Regions from separate parts of the Pedobacter sp. HDW13 genome, predicted to be linked through region 3. Evidence: riboswitches for the same ligand, from Rfam matches in the RefSeq annotation. Region 3 holds a riboswitch; each other region holds the start of a gene.

Region 1 (3,172 bases), 740 kb from region 3:
ATTATCAGTTTTATCGTTTACACTTTCTACCTGTGTGCTGCCATAGGCATTGTAAGTACGATAGCTTAAAAGTGCAATGCTTCTGGCTGCTTTCAAACCTTTAATGCCTCCATCAGGCTTATTGGCATAAAAAGTACGGTCGGTAGTAATGGCTAGTCGCTGACTTTCGTTAAAGGCAATTCCCCAGGGCGAATGCACGGCATTAGTAGCCACTAAAATCAGGTTCTCAATTTTATTCGGCTCAATAATGCTCCATTCAACAGCTTGTTGTCCACCTAACGAGCCACCAATTAATAGTTTAATGGTATCGATTTGTAAATGCGCCGCTAAAAGCTGGTGCGCTGATACAAAATCGCGGATGGTAAACTGCGGAAACGACAAGTAATAAGGCAGGCTGTTAACCGGATTGGTACTTAAAGGATTGGTTGTACCATAATTAGAGCCTAAAACATTAGCACAAATAATATAATGATCGTTTGGATTGAATAAAGCGTTTTGCCCAAACAAACCTTCCCACCATTCAAAAACATCGGCATTGGCAGTAAGCGCATGGCAAACCCATATTACGTTATCTTTCTTTGTGTTTAATTTGCCATATGTTTGATAAGCGATTTGCAGGTTACGGATTTTTTTTCCGCTTTCGAGCTTAAATTGTTTGTTATATTGATATGTTGATGCTGTGCTCATGCTAAAATAATGCTGATGGTAATAAAAAAAGGATTAGGCTTGTAAACTGGCTGTACTTACTGATAAGCCAATTGCTGCAAAAGCCTGCTCAAAATCGGCCTTAATGTCGTCGATATGCTCGATACCAACTGATACGCGAAGCGAGTTCGGTTTAACACCTGCAGCCAGTTGTTCGCTATCGCTTAATTGCTGGTGTGTGGTAGCCGATGGCTGGATAATCAGCGTTTTGGCATCGCCCACGTTTGCGAGGTGCGAAATCAGTTTTAAATTATCGATTAATTGGGTTGCTCTTTCTTTGCTGCCGTTTAACTCGAAAGATAAAACTGCTCCAAAGCCATTGCTTAAATATTTCTTTGCCAAATTATTGTATTTACTGCTGGCCAAACCAGGATAAGCCACTTCTTTAACTGCCGGGTGATTTTCTAACCAGGTAGCCAATTCTAAAGCATTATCTACATGGCGTTGTACACGAAGCGATAAAGTTTCGAGACCTTGCAATAACAGGAAAGAGTTGAACGGCGCAATAGCCGGACCTAAATCCCTTAAACCTTCTACACGGGCACGAATAATAAACTGAATATTGCCAAAAGGACCGTCGACACCGAAAACATCGCTAAAAACCAAACCATGGTAGCCTTCTGATGGTTGACTAAATTGTGGAAACTTACCATTTCCCCAGTTATAATTTCCGCCATCAACAATTACACCACCAATGCTGGTTCCATGTCCGCCAATCCATTTGGTAGCCGATTGTACCACTACGTTAGCGCCATGTTCTAATGGTTTAAACAGGTAACCTGCAGCACCGAAAGTATTATCAACAACTAAAGGAAGATCATATTTTTTGGCAATAGCCGCAATTTTTTCAAAATCGGGCACACTAAATGCCGGGTTACCGATAGTCTCTAAATAAATAGCTTTTGTTTTATCGGTAATTTTAGCTTCAAATTCTTCTGGCACATCCGGGTTAGCAAAATCAACATGAATACCCAAACGCTTAAACGCTACTTTAAACTGATTATAAGTACCGCCGTAAACATGAGATGAAGAAACAATGCTGTCGCCAGCCTCCAGGATATTATTTAAGGCAATAAATTGTGCTGCCTGACCAGATGCTACTGCTAATGCTGCTACGCCACCTTCTAAAGCTGCAATGCGTTTTTCGAAAACATCGCTGGTTGGGTTCATGATCCTGGTATAGATATTACCGAACTCTTTTAAAGCAAATAAATTGGCTCCATGCTCAGCATTTTTAAAACCGTATGAAGTGGTTTGATAAATAGGAACAGCCCTTGAGCCTGTAGTTGGATCGATTTCCTGACCTGCGTGTATTTGTAAAGTTTCGAATTTATATGAAGTTGACATAATCTTTAATGCTTAAATTTTTAAATGTTGAATAATCTGTAGGGATCAGATTAACCTAAAGGTTAAAGCTGTGTGGGCGTATCCCGTTTTAGCGGGACCTTCCAGTTTGAAAAACACAAAAAGGGAAGATTTTTAAATTACTGTATGCAACAGCACATACAAGTAATCGCCTGCATATTGCAACACATAAAAGACATAGAAAGATCTTCTACTTTTTTAAGGTTTGAACCAGGTTCGCTTAGCGATTGAAGATTTAATGTTTTCATCAGTTAAAATTTATATCACCAGATAACACCGTGTTAGCCAGTCAGGAATTGGCACCTTCTCTTTCTGAGGGTTGCCAGTGGGTCATGGAGCCAGTCTCTCGCCACTTCTTTATAAATCAACCTCTGAAGATTGACTTTTACTTAGCTTATTGCCAAATAATATTCCAAATGTCTGAATTTAATTTTAATCCACAAAATAAAATTTTGAATTTAAAGCAAGCTACTGTGAATGAGGGTGCTAATTTTAAATAATTAAGGCTCCTTAAATATTTTAATATAAAGTTAATGGTTAAAACTTTAAGTTTGTGTTACCTATCTAAATCTAATCATCATGAAAAATGTAAAATTCTATGGTTTGGCAATACTATTTACTGTTGCCTGCTTAAATAACGTTAATGCCCAGTTTGGTGGCTTAAAAGATAAACTACTAAAAGTGGGTACAGCACAGGGTGCTAAAGCCTTAGGGGTTGATAAATTCCTGAAACAGCCTGCTGCCATTACCACCAGTTTTGAAGATGTGAATCGCGAAGGCGAGATGATGCCCGATTTTAAATCGAAGGAGAAATTTCAGCCTTTATATTTATTACCTAAAAATCCGGAGGGCGGTTATGTGCTTTGCGAAGGTTTTTACGAAATGACCAATAAAAGCTATTGCCTTAAAGCCGGAACCTTTGCCCCTTCAAAAGGCGATGGCTACATGTTTGCTCCGGTTTTAGGACCCAAAGAAGAAATTGTAGTATCGATATTAAAGAGTGCCGAAAAGCACCCCGAAGTAGAACAGCACGATATTCAGGTTTTATTGTGGACCATTATTGCCCGCACAAAATTTGCCGATTACAGCGGCCAGGTTAAAC
Region 2 (3,172 bases), 1.3 Mb from region 3:
AATTTTTCAACTGGTTAATATCAACCTGACGACCAAACCAGGTAAACTGCAACATGGTACTCGTAGAGCGCGAACCACCTGTACCCGGTAAGTTATCCGAATTAAGTTTACTGTAATTGGCATTAGCCGTTAAAGTTAATTTCGGGGTTATTTTAAGGCTGGTATTCAGCACAAACGAATTTTTCCCCTGTCCCGAATTAGGCACAATACCTACCTGTTTTAAATTGTTGTAAGAGATCCTGTAATCGTATTTTTCTCCGGCATCTGCAATCGATACACCGTTATTTAAGGAATAACCGGTTTGGAAAAAATCGCGAACATTATCCGGATGCGCTTCAAAAGGAACAGCTACACCTTTAGAGAAAAACTGCGGAATTAGCCTGCCATCCAGTTTCGGTCCCCAGCTCTCATCAACCCCGTCATTTAAACCTTTACCAGCACCATCCACATAGCTAAATTTACCTTCAGAACCTTGTCCAAAAGCATTTTGATATACCGGAAGGGTAAGCAGGCTTTCTAAAACCGCGTTCGAGTTAACGGCAATTCCCAATCCTTTTTTCGATTTACCGGTTTTGGTTTTGATGAGGATTACGCCTGCTGCAGCCCGCGATCCGTACAATGCGGCTGCATTTGGGCCTTTAAGCACACTCATTGATTCAATATCTTCAGGATTGATATCCGAAATGGTATTGGCATAATCCCGGGCACCGGCCGAGTTTAACTGCGAGTTATCAACCGGAATTCCATCTACCACAAACAGTGGCTGGTTGTTACCGGCAATGGAAGTTTCACCCCTGATTACCACGCGCGACGACCCCATACTTCCCTGGCTATTGGTTACCCTTACACCGGCAATTTTACCAGCCAGGGCATTAACCAGGTTCGATTCTTTAGCTTCGGCCAAATCCTGCCCCTTTAATTCCTGAACGGCATAACCCAGCGATTTCTTTTGGCGCGATATACCTAAAGCAGTAACTACAACCTCATCAAGCGACTGATCGCTCGATTGCAATACCACAGCGATAGGACTACCTTTAACAACAGGTATTTCCTGGGTTTTAAAGCCAATGTATGAGAATATAAGGGTAGCTTTTTCGGGTGCGTTAATGCTAAAAACCCCTTTACCATCGGTAGTGGTAGCTTGTTTGGTTTCTTTGATCAAAACAGAAACACCCGGCAGGGTTTCGCCCTCGGCCGATTTTACCGTACCTGTAACAGGTACATTTTGCGCAAGTAACTGCTGCGCCGTAAAGAGCAGCAAAATAAACGCTATTGATTTAATTTTTTTGAACATCTTGTGTTGTAATAATTAGTTAATGGAGACAATAATTTGGGCAATACCTTTCCACCACGGCTATAAACCGTATTTTTTGTTTAAAAAATGAAAGGATTGGTTAGCTTAAAAGCCCGTTAAAATGAATGCATCTTAACAGGGCATACGCATTCGGAAATACCTCGTTTGGTTTAAATAAATAGATTTTAGTACGTCTGTTTTTTTCATCTGGAAATGATCATTAGTAAATAAGTTACTTTCAAAAAAGCCCGGGTACAAAAAAAGCACCTCAACCAAAAGTCAGAAGTGCTCCATATTAATAAGGATAACGCAAACTGCTGACTTAACTACCCCAGATTCATCCGGGATGGAATTAGCACCATTTCTAAAACTTAGATGGTTGCTAAGGCTTCACAGGGCCATTCCCTCCGCCTTTCTTGATAAGCATTTTTAAATAACTGGGGCAAAGGTATAATTAAATCCAGTAATTCTATAGTTTTTATATATTTTTTATCTGAAAATTTTTTCTTGCCAAATACGAGCCGTATATTTGTCGACCAATTTAGTCGATTAAAACACATCCCAATGAATCTGAAATCAATTTTCACAGCCGTTTTGACCATATCAACTACCATATCCTTTGCACAAGATCAAACCGTATTGGCCAATCATACAGGGGTAAAAGCCCATAAAGAAAAGTCTAATGCCTTTGTAGCACTCGGCAGCTGGCGCGGAGTTGCCAAAGTAAAAGAAGGATTGGAAATCCCTTTCAACTTTGATATCAACGAAAAAAATGGTCAGCAGAAATTATATTTCCGCAATGCCGAAGAAAGTTTTGAAGGCGGTTTAGTTAAACAAACTGCCGATTCGCTTTTTGTCAAACTCGATCAGTTTGATAACGAACTGGCATTTGCCATAACTGGCGATCAGCTTACCGGCACATTAAGAAAACAAGGCCAGACCGGTAAACCTTTGGCCATTGTAGCCGAGCGTAAAAACTACCGTTTCGAAACAGACGGTAAACCTGTAACAGCCAATTACTCCGGAAGCTACGATGTGGTTTTCAAATCGCCAAATGGCAAGGACGAAAAAACAGTAGGTTTATTTAAGCAAACAGGCAACAAACTTACCGGTACTTTTTTACGTGTAACCGGCGATTCGCGCTACCTGGAAGGCGTGGTAGAAGGTAACGAATTTCAGTTATCAAGCTTTATTGGCTCCTCTCCTGCTTACTACAAAGGCACTTTCCAGTCCAATGGCACTTTAAGCGGTGAAATCTTAGGTGCAAGAGGAAGTCAGCCTTTTACAGGTGTTAAGAATGCCAACGCTGCCCTGCCCGATGCCTACAAACTCACCTACCTGAAACCGGGTTATAAAACCCTCGATTTTAGTTTCGCAGATGTTAATGGAAAAAAGATTTCGTTAAAAGATGAAAAATACAAAAACAAGGTAGTTGTTTTAACCATCACTGGCAGCTGGTGCCCCAATTGTGTAGATGAAGCTACCTTTATTGCCCCTTGGTATAAAGAAAACAAGAAACGTGGTGTAGAGGTTATTGCCTTACATTACGAACGCTCTACTGAGCCAGAATATGCTAAAAAAGTAATGAGCCGTTTCCGAGAGCGCTTTGGTATCGAATACGATCAGGTTATTGCCGGTACAGCCGATAAACAAGTGGTAGCCGAATCCTTACCTGCATTAGATTCGTTTGTATCTTTCCCTACTACCATTATTATCGATAAACAGGGAAATGTTGCCCAAATACACACCGGCTTTAATGGTCCGGCTACAGGCAAATTTTACGACGAATTTAAAAAAGAGTTTAATACCGAGATTGATGCTTTATTGAAGAAGTAAATGCAATCTAAACCTTTGTTCCCTGGTTAATTAAAAGTACTA
Region 3 (3,172 bases):
TATCGATTCATTCTTGTTTACTGCAGCAGTTTCTGGTGCTGGTTCGGCAATCAGTTCGTCTAGTACGCGATTAAATTTCTTCTCGTAATCGTCGTAATATTTACCTGTTACCGTGCCGGTGTAACCGGTGTAAATTTCGCGTACCTCTCCTTTTCTATCGATGATAATGGTAGTTGGGAAAGCAATAAATTTGTTGAGTGCGGGCAGTTTCTGTGCTACCAGTTTCTTATCGGCCAGCCCACCGAATAGGATATCGTATTTGATATCGTATTTATCTCTCAGCTTTCCGAGCGTGTACTGGGCATAGGCCAGACTGTCTTTTTGTTCAAAACCAATGGCAATGGCTTCTACTCCGCGTTTTTGGTTTTTGTTAAACCAGGGCGAAAGAAAAACAGTCTGGTCGGTACAGTTCGGACACCAGGTACCCACAATTTCTACAATTACCACTTTGCCTTTGTATTTATCGTCGCTCAGCGAAACGGCTTTACCCTTAAGATCAGGAAAAGTGAAATCGAGTTTTTTATAGCCTTCTTTTAAAAAGGTTAATTTATAGGGATCAGGCAGGTTGGCATCGTTGTTTTTAGTGGCATCGAACTTGATGTTTTTATAGATACCAAAACCCTGATCTCCTGATAGCGTGCCATCTTCATTTACTTTTCCTTTAATAATAAAAGGACTTGGACCGGTAAAGCCCGATAAAGCGAACTCATTTCCTTGTATGGTGCCTTCAATTTCACGGCTATCGCCTACAACCGTCATAATTACGCCCGTAAGCTTATTCCCGTTTTGTTTCAGCACCGCAATTGATGCAGGAACAGCTTCTTTACTGTATAATTTAAGTTCCCATTTGCCCGATAGGTCGGCAGTAGGTTTTACATCTTTACCGGGCTCTACAAAGCGGTAGGTTTTACCAGGCTCGGCCGTAAATGGCAGAGAGTTCCCCCTGAAACCTGGTACCAAACTCCGATACTCACCACTTAATGTACCATTGGGTTCTATTTTGGCCACCAGGGCTGCATCGTAAGTATTCATTTTAACGAAAATCGAATCCTTTCCAAGACGCTGCACATGGAAATCATCGCGACGGGTGCCATTTATCAAAGTAAAAACAGCGTGTTCAGGATCTTTGCCCTTAAATTCGAAATTAAATGGAACAGCCGATTCGCTCACCGTAAATACACCGCGCCATATTCCTTCTTTAATAAAGGCTGCGGGTGGTTTAACTGTTGCCGAAAAGGCCGAACTACTGATCAATAGTCCCAAAGAGAGGCCTTTTAGTGTGGGTAGATAGTTTTTAAAGTTCATGTTTATGGTTTTAGTTTAGTAATTCTGTTTTAAAACCCTGTGGAGCAGACATACCATTTCCATGACTGGTAAATTACCAGCCGCTTAATCAAAAAAGAAAAGCATGTTTGAAACTGTAAATGCTATTTACAACAGCAGGAGTTTTGTAGTTTAAGTGTTTTCATATCTTAGTTAATTTATTTTTCCCCCGAAAAATTTCGGACGAATGAGTAAAGCACTTATTTCATTGCTGAAAAGTTGCTAGAAGATCGACGAGGCTCCCTCTCCCTTCTTCTGTATAAATCATCTACTAGTGGTGGAATTATTAGATGCAGTAAATTTATTTTTCCGGAATACCTCCGGAATGAGTAAAGCACTTATTTCATTACTGAAAAGTTGCTAGAAGATCGATGAGGCTCCCTCTCCCTTCTTCTGTATAAATTATCTACTATTGGTGGAATTACTAGATGCTGTAAAGGTAAAACAAAAAATATTAAAAACCAATTAAACCTATAGATTTTATAGTATTTATTTTTTCTGTGATAATCGGATAGTAATGAGGGCTTAATCGTATCTTGTGAAAAGCTTAAATAACATCCTGGATTGTACGCCATCTGTGCTGAATGAATTTTCCACCATTACATAAAGCGCCACACATTGCACAACCAGGATGTTATTTTTATGAATTGCTGAAATCACCAGGCTATTCGGCAAGAGAATTTGGTGATTGGCCAAATATATAAAAAGTCTACCAATTTAGTATACTTTATTAAAAATAATCAGGCTTACGCTTAATTTGCCTTATAAAAGCATATCTCCCCACCTACCTTCTTTCATTTTAATAAACAAAGCAACGAAGTGTTGCACCTTATGTTATGAAGTATATTAAGATTTAATCAACTCATATTCTGCTTATTAGTAAATACGATTCTAAATTATTCTTATTAAACATTTTTGTTAAACAAAAAAGAATAATACCTTTACACCCGTAAATATTTTTCAATTGCCTAATGTTTAGCTATGAGTTTAATCATCCGATCCCTTTCTTATACCCATCCCGATAACGAGCAACTCTTCAATAACCTCTCGCTAAACATTGCCAGCGGCGATAAAGCGGCATTAGTGGGCATTAATGGCGTAGGCAAATCAACCTTGCTCAAAATGCTTGCAGGTGCTATGCAACCCGGTTCAGGCGAAATCATCACCCCTGAAAAGCCGTGGTACATTCCGCAGCATTTAGGAGAATACGACCAGTATACCGTTGCCCGCACACTTGGCATCGATCAAAAGCTAAAAGCCCTGCAAGCTATTCTGGCTGGTGATGCCGATCCGCAGCATTTTACCGATCTGAATGATGACTGGGAAATTGAGCAGAAAGTAAGTCAGGCATTAAAAAAATGGAGACTAGAACATTTATCAACCGATCAGTTACTTGGCAGCCTGAGTGGAGGACAGAAAACAAAAATTTTCCTGGCCAGCATAAACCTGCACCAACCAGAGCTGATTTTGCTAGATGAACCTTCCAACCATTTGGATATCCAAACCCGAAAAAAATTATATCAATTTATAGCGCAGAGCAAGGCAACCATTTTGGTGGTGAGTCATGACAGAAGCTTGCTTAATCTGATGAATAAAACCCTCGAGCTGAGTAAAAAAGGCATTGAGGTTTATGGTGGCAATTTTGAATTTTATCAGCAGCAAAAGCTGGAAAAGGTTAATGCCCTGCATGCACAGCTTAACGAACAGGCCAAAACACTTAAACAAACAGAGAAGAAAGCACGCGATGTAGCCTACCAGCGCCAAAAACAAGAGCAGCGTGGTAAAAGCGCCGGACAAAGCAACTCGCTTCCCCGCATTATTGCCGGCGGATTGAAAAGTAAATCGGAAC
Region 4 (3,172 bases), 2.0 Mb from region 3:
TACCAGTGGCGAGACGATTATATTTCGGCTGAAGATGAACGTTCACCGTTTTATAATACCGAATATTCTGAGCTTTACTTCGATAAGCAGATTTATAACTTTTTACTTCACCCACAATGGGATGAATTTGGATCGAGCACACTGTACATGAAGGTGCTGTATGCCGATTACGATCGCGGTTATGCCATAATAGAGTTTATCGGTGAGTGGAACGATGCCATCAACAACGATATTATGTTGCTCAAACGCGATGTGGTAGAGTTGATGATGGATGAAGGCATTAATAAATTTATCCTCATCGGAGAAAATGTGCTCAATTTCCATGCTTCTGATGATAGCTATTACGAAGAGTGGTTTCAGGAGGTGGAAGATGGCTGGATTGTTGGTGTGAATTTTCAGGAACATGTAATTGCCGAGTTTCGCGATAACAACATCGATTATTACATTAACTTTGGCGGCGATTTCGATAATCTGCCTTGGCGTACATTAAAGCCACTGCAGTTCTTTAAAAAAGTTGAAGAATTGCTGACAAAAAGATTGAACTAAATGTTTATTTTTATATAATTTAACACGCAAAAAATTAAAATGGAACAACAAAATTATCAATATCAGGACAACAGTGTTTTTGTACAGGAAAAATCTGTGTCTAAAAAATTCTTCGCTAACGTTTTCTTATGGATGTTCGTTGCATTGAGTTTATCTACAGTAGCTGCTTATCTTTTCGGTACCAACGAGCAGTTAATGCAGTATCTTTTAAATATTAACCCTGCAACAGGCAAAGTTAGTATGTCTATATTTGGTTATATAGCCATGTTCGCTCCGCTAGGCCTGGTTTTATTAATGGGCTTTGGTTTAAGCCGGTTATCATTACCTGCTTTAATAGGCGTATTTGTGCTTTACTCTGTATTAACCGGAATTAGCTTAAGCTTTATCTTGTTAACATATACTTCAGGTTCGGTAGTAAGCTGTTTTGCAGGTGCAGCCGGAATATTTGGAATTATGGCATTTATGGGTTATACAACCAATATCGATCTAAGCAAATTTGGTCCGATTCTGATGGTTGGGGTAATTGGTTTAGTAATTGCCAGTGTAATTAATATGTTTATTCAGAGCGAACAGTTCAGCTTGTTTATGGCTTTTATTGGCATTGCAATATTTACTGCATTAACAGCTTATGATGTGCAAAAGATTAAAAGAATTGGCGAAGGTATTGAGGCCAGCGGAGAACAGGTTCTTCAGATTGAATCTAAGAAAATGGCGATTGTAGCTGCGTTATCTTTATACCTGGATTTCTTAAACATCTTCCTGTTCTTACTACGCATTTTCGGAAGCAGAAAATAAACGGTTTAAACAGAACAATATTCTTAAGGCTGTGCAGTTTTGCATGGCCTTTGTAATTTTATTTGGCCACAAGGCGATAATTTTTGGAAATGATGCCGCTTTGTTGCATTTTTGTATGCTTATTAAGAAAGACGGAGGGATTAGACCCAACGAAGTCTTAGCAACCTGTGCCACACAAGGTGCTAAATTCTATTCTGCAAATAGCGGAAACAGATAAGTTTAGGATTACGATTCACGTACCAACTTTTTAGATAAGCCATTAATTTAGGAAACAAGTATGAAGTATTAAGACAATTTTGCCTTTACTTTTTGCTGCCACCTAATAAAAAGTGAGTTATCAATATTTCAACGCTTGATACTTGCTACTTGCTACAACAACAACAATGAGCATTAGAGAAGAATTAGAAAAACGTATTTTGGTGATTGATGGTGCAATGGGTACCATGATTCAGCGATATACCCTAACCGAAGAGGATTTTAGAGGGGAACGCTTTAAAGATCATCCCTGTGATGTAAAAGGCAATAACGATTTGCTTAACATTACACGCCCCGATATTATCAAAACCATACACCTCGAGTACATGGCTGCTGGTGCCGATATTATCGAAACCAATACCTTTAGTACACAGCGAATTTCGATGGCCGATTACCAAATGGAAGACCTTTCTTACGAAATGAGTTTTGAAGGAGCAAGGGTAGCCAAAGAAGCGGCCGACGAGTTTATGGCGGCTAATCCCGATCGCAAGTGTTTTGTTGCAGGTGCCATTGGCCCAACCAACCGTACCCTTTCTATGTCGCCGAATGTTAACGATCCTGGTTTTAGGGCGGTTTATTTTGATGAATTAGAAGCAGCTTATTACGAGCAGGTTCGTGGGTTGGTAGATGGTGGCTCGGATGTGTTGTTGATCGAAACCATTTTTGATACCCTAAATGCAAAAGTGGCTATTGTGGCCATTAAAAAATACGAAGAAGTAATTGGTCGTAAGCTCGAGATTATGATCTCGGGGACCATTACCGATGCTTCAGGAAGAACATTGTCGGGCCAAACGGCGGAGGCTTTCTTAAACTCGGTAATGCATGCCAAACCATTAAGTATCGGTTTTAACTGTGCATTGGGAGCTAAAGAAATGCGTCCGCATATCGAAGAGCTTGCCGCAAAAGCAGGTTGTTATGTTTCGGCTTATCCAAATGCAGGTTTACCCAACGAGTTTGGAGCTTATGATGAACAACCACACGAAACCGCTCACCTGGTTGATGATTTTATTGCATCAGGCTTTGTGAATATTGTTGGTGGTTGTTGCGGTACCACACCTGATCACATTGGTTGCATTGCTAAAAATGCCCGGAAAGCTGAGCCTAGAAAATTACCTGTGCTCGAACCTCATATGCGTTTAAGCGGACTTGAACCTGTAACCATTACCCCAGAAAGTATTTTTGTAAATATAGGCGAAAGAACTAATATTACCGGATCGCCAAAATTCTCGAAACTGATTTTAGGTGGCGATTATGAAGCTGCTTTAGCAGTTGCATTACAGCAGGTAGAAGGTGGCGCGCAGGTTATTGACGTGAATATGGATGAGGGGATGCTTGATTCGGAAGCAGCCATGACCAAATTCCTGAACCTGATTGCTTCTGAACCTGATATTGCCAAACTACCCATTATGGTCGATTCATCAAAATGGTCCGTGATTGAGAATGGCTTAAAATGCCTGCAAGGCAAGGGGATTGTGAACTCTATTTCCTTGAAAGAAGGCGAAGATAAATTCCGCGAAAGTGCCCGTAAAATTATGCAGTATGGTGCTGCGGTTGTGGTAATGGCTTTTGATGAGCA

The links. A riboswitch is a leader RNA that binds a small molecule or an ion and turns the genes downstream of it on or off. The one in region 3 is predicted to bind S-adenosylmethionine.
Region 1: another riboswitch for S-adenosylmethionine. It lies ahead of G7074_RS22830 (O-acetylhomoserine aminocarboxypropyltransferase/cysteine synthase family protein); the one in region 3 lies ahead of G7074_RS20040 (peroxiredoxin).
Region 2: another riboswitch for S-adenosylmethionine. It lies ahead of G7074_RS25065 (SusC/RagA family TonB-linked outer membrane protein); the one in region 3 lies ahead of G7074_RS20040 (peroxiredoxin).
Region 4: another riboswitch for S-adenosylmethionine. It lies ahead of metH (methionine synthase); the one in region 3 lies ahead of G7074_RS20040 (peroxiredoxin).

The regions. Positions count from the first base shown of each region.
Region 1 is NZ_CP049868.1:5,473,746-5,476,917, forward strand. Features, by position in the region: gene metX (homoserine O-acetyltransferase) at 1-687, opposite strand, end outside; gene G7074_RS22830 (O-acetylhomoserine aminocarboxypropyltransferase/cysteine synthase family protein) at 721-2,052, opposite strand; SAM riboswitch class I at 2,326-2,436, opposite strand; gene G7074_RS22835 (hypothetical protein) at 2,650-3,172, shown strand, end outside.
Region 2 is NZ_CP049868.1:6,036,019-6,039,190, forward strand. Features, by position in the region: gene G7074_RS25065 (SusC/RagA family TonB-linked outer membrane protein) at 1-1,294, opposite strand, end outside; SAM riboswitch class I at 1,614-1,720, opposite strand; gene G7074_RS25070 (peroxiredoxin) at 1,859-3,130, shown strand; gene G7074_RS25075 (AraC family transcriptional regulator) at 3,170-3,172, opposite strand, start outside.
Region 3 is NZ_CP049868.1:4,738,129-4,741,300, reverse strand. Features, by position in the region: gene G7074_RS20040 (peroxiredoxin) at 1-1,305, opposite strand, end outside; SAM riboswitch class I at 1,479-1,589, opposite strand; SAM riboswitch class I at 1,622-1,727, opposite strand; gene G7074_RS20035 (ABC-F family ATP-binding cassette domain-containing protein) at 2,305-3,172, shown strand, end outside.
Region 4 is NZ_CP049868.1:2,712,109-2,715,280, forward strand. Features, by position in the region: gene G7074_RS11540 (hypothetical protein) at 1-546, shown strand, start outside; gene G7074_RS11545 (Bax inhibitor-1/YccA family protein) at 586-1,341, shown strand; SAM riboswitch class I at 1,458-1,561, shown strand; gene metH (methionine synthase) at 1,725-3,172, shown strand, end outside.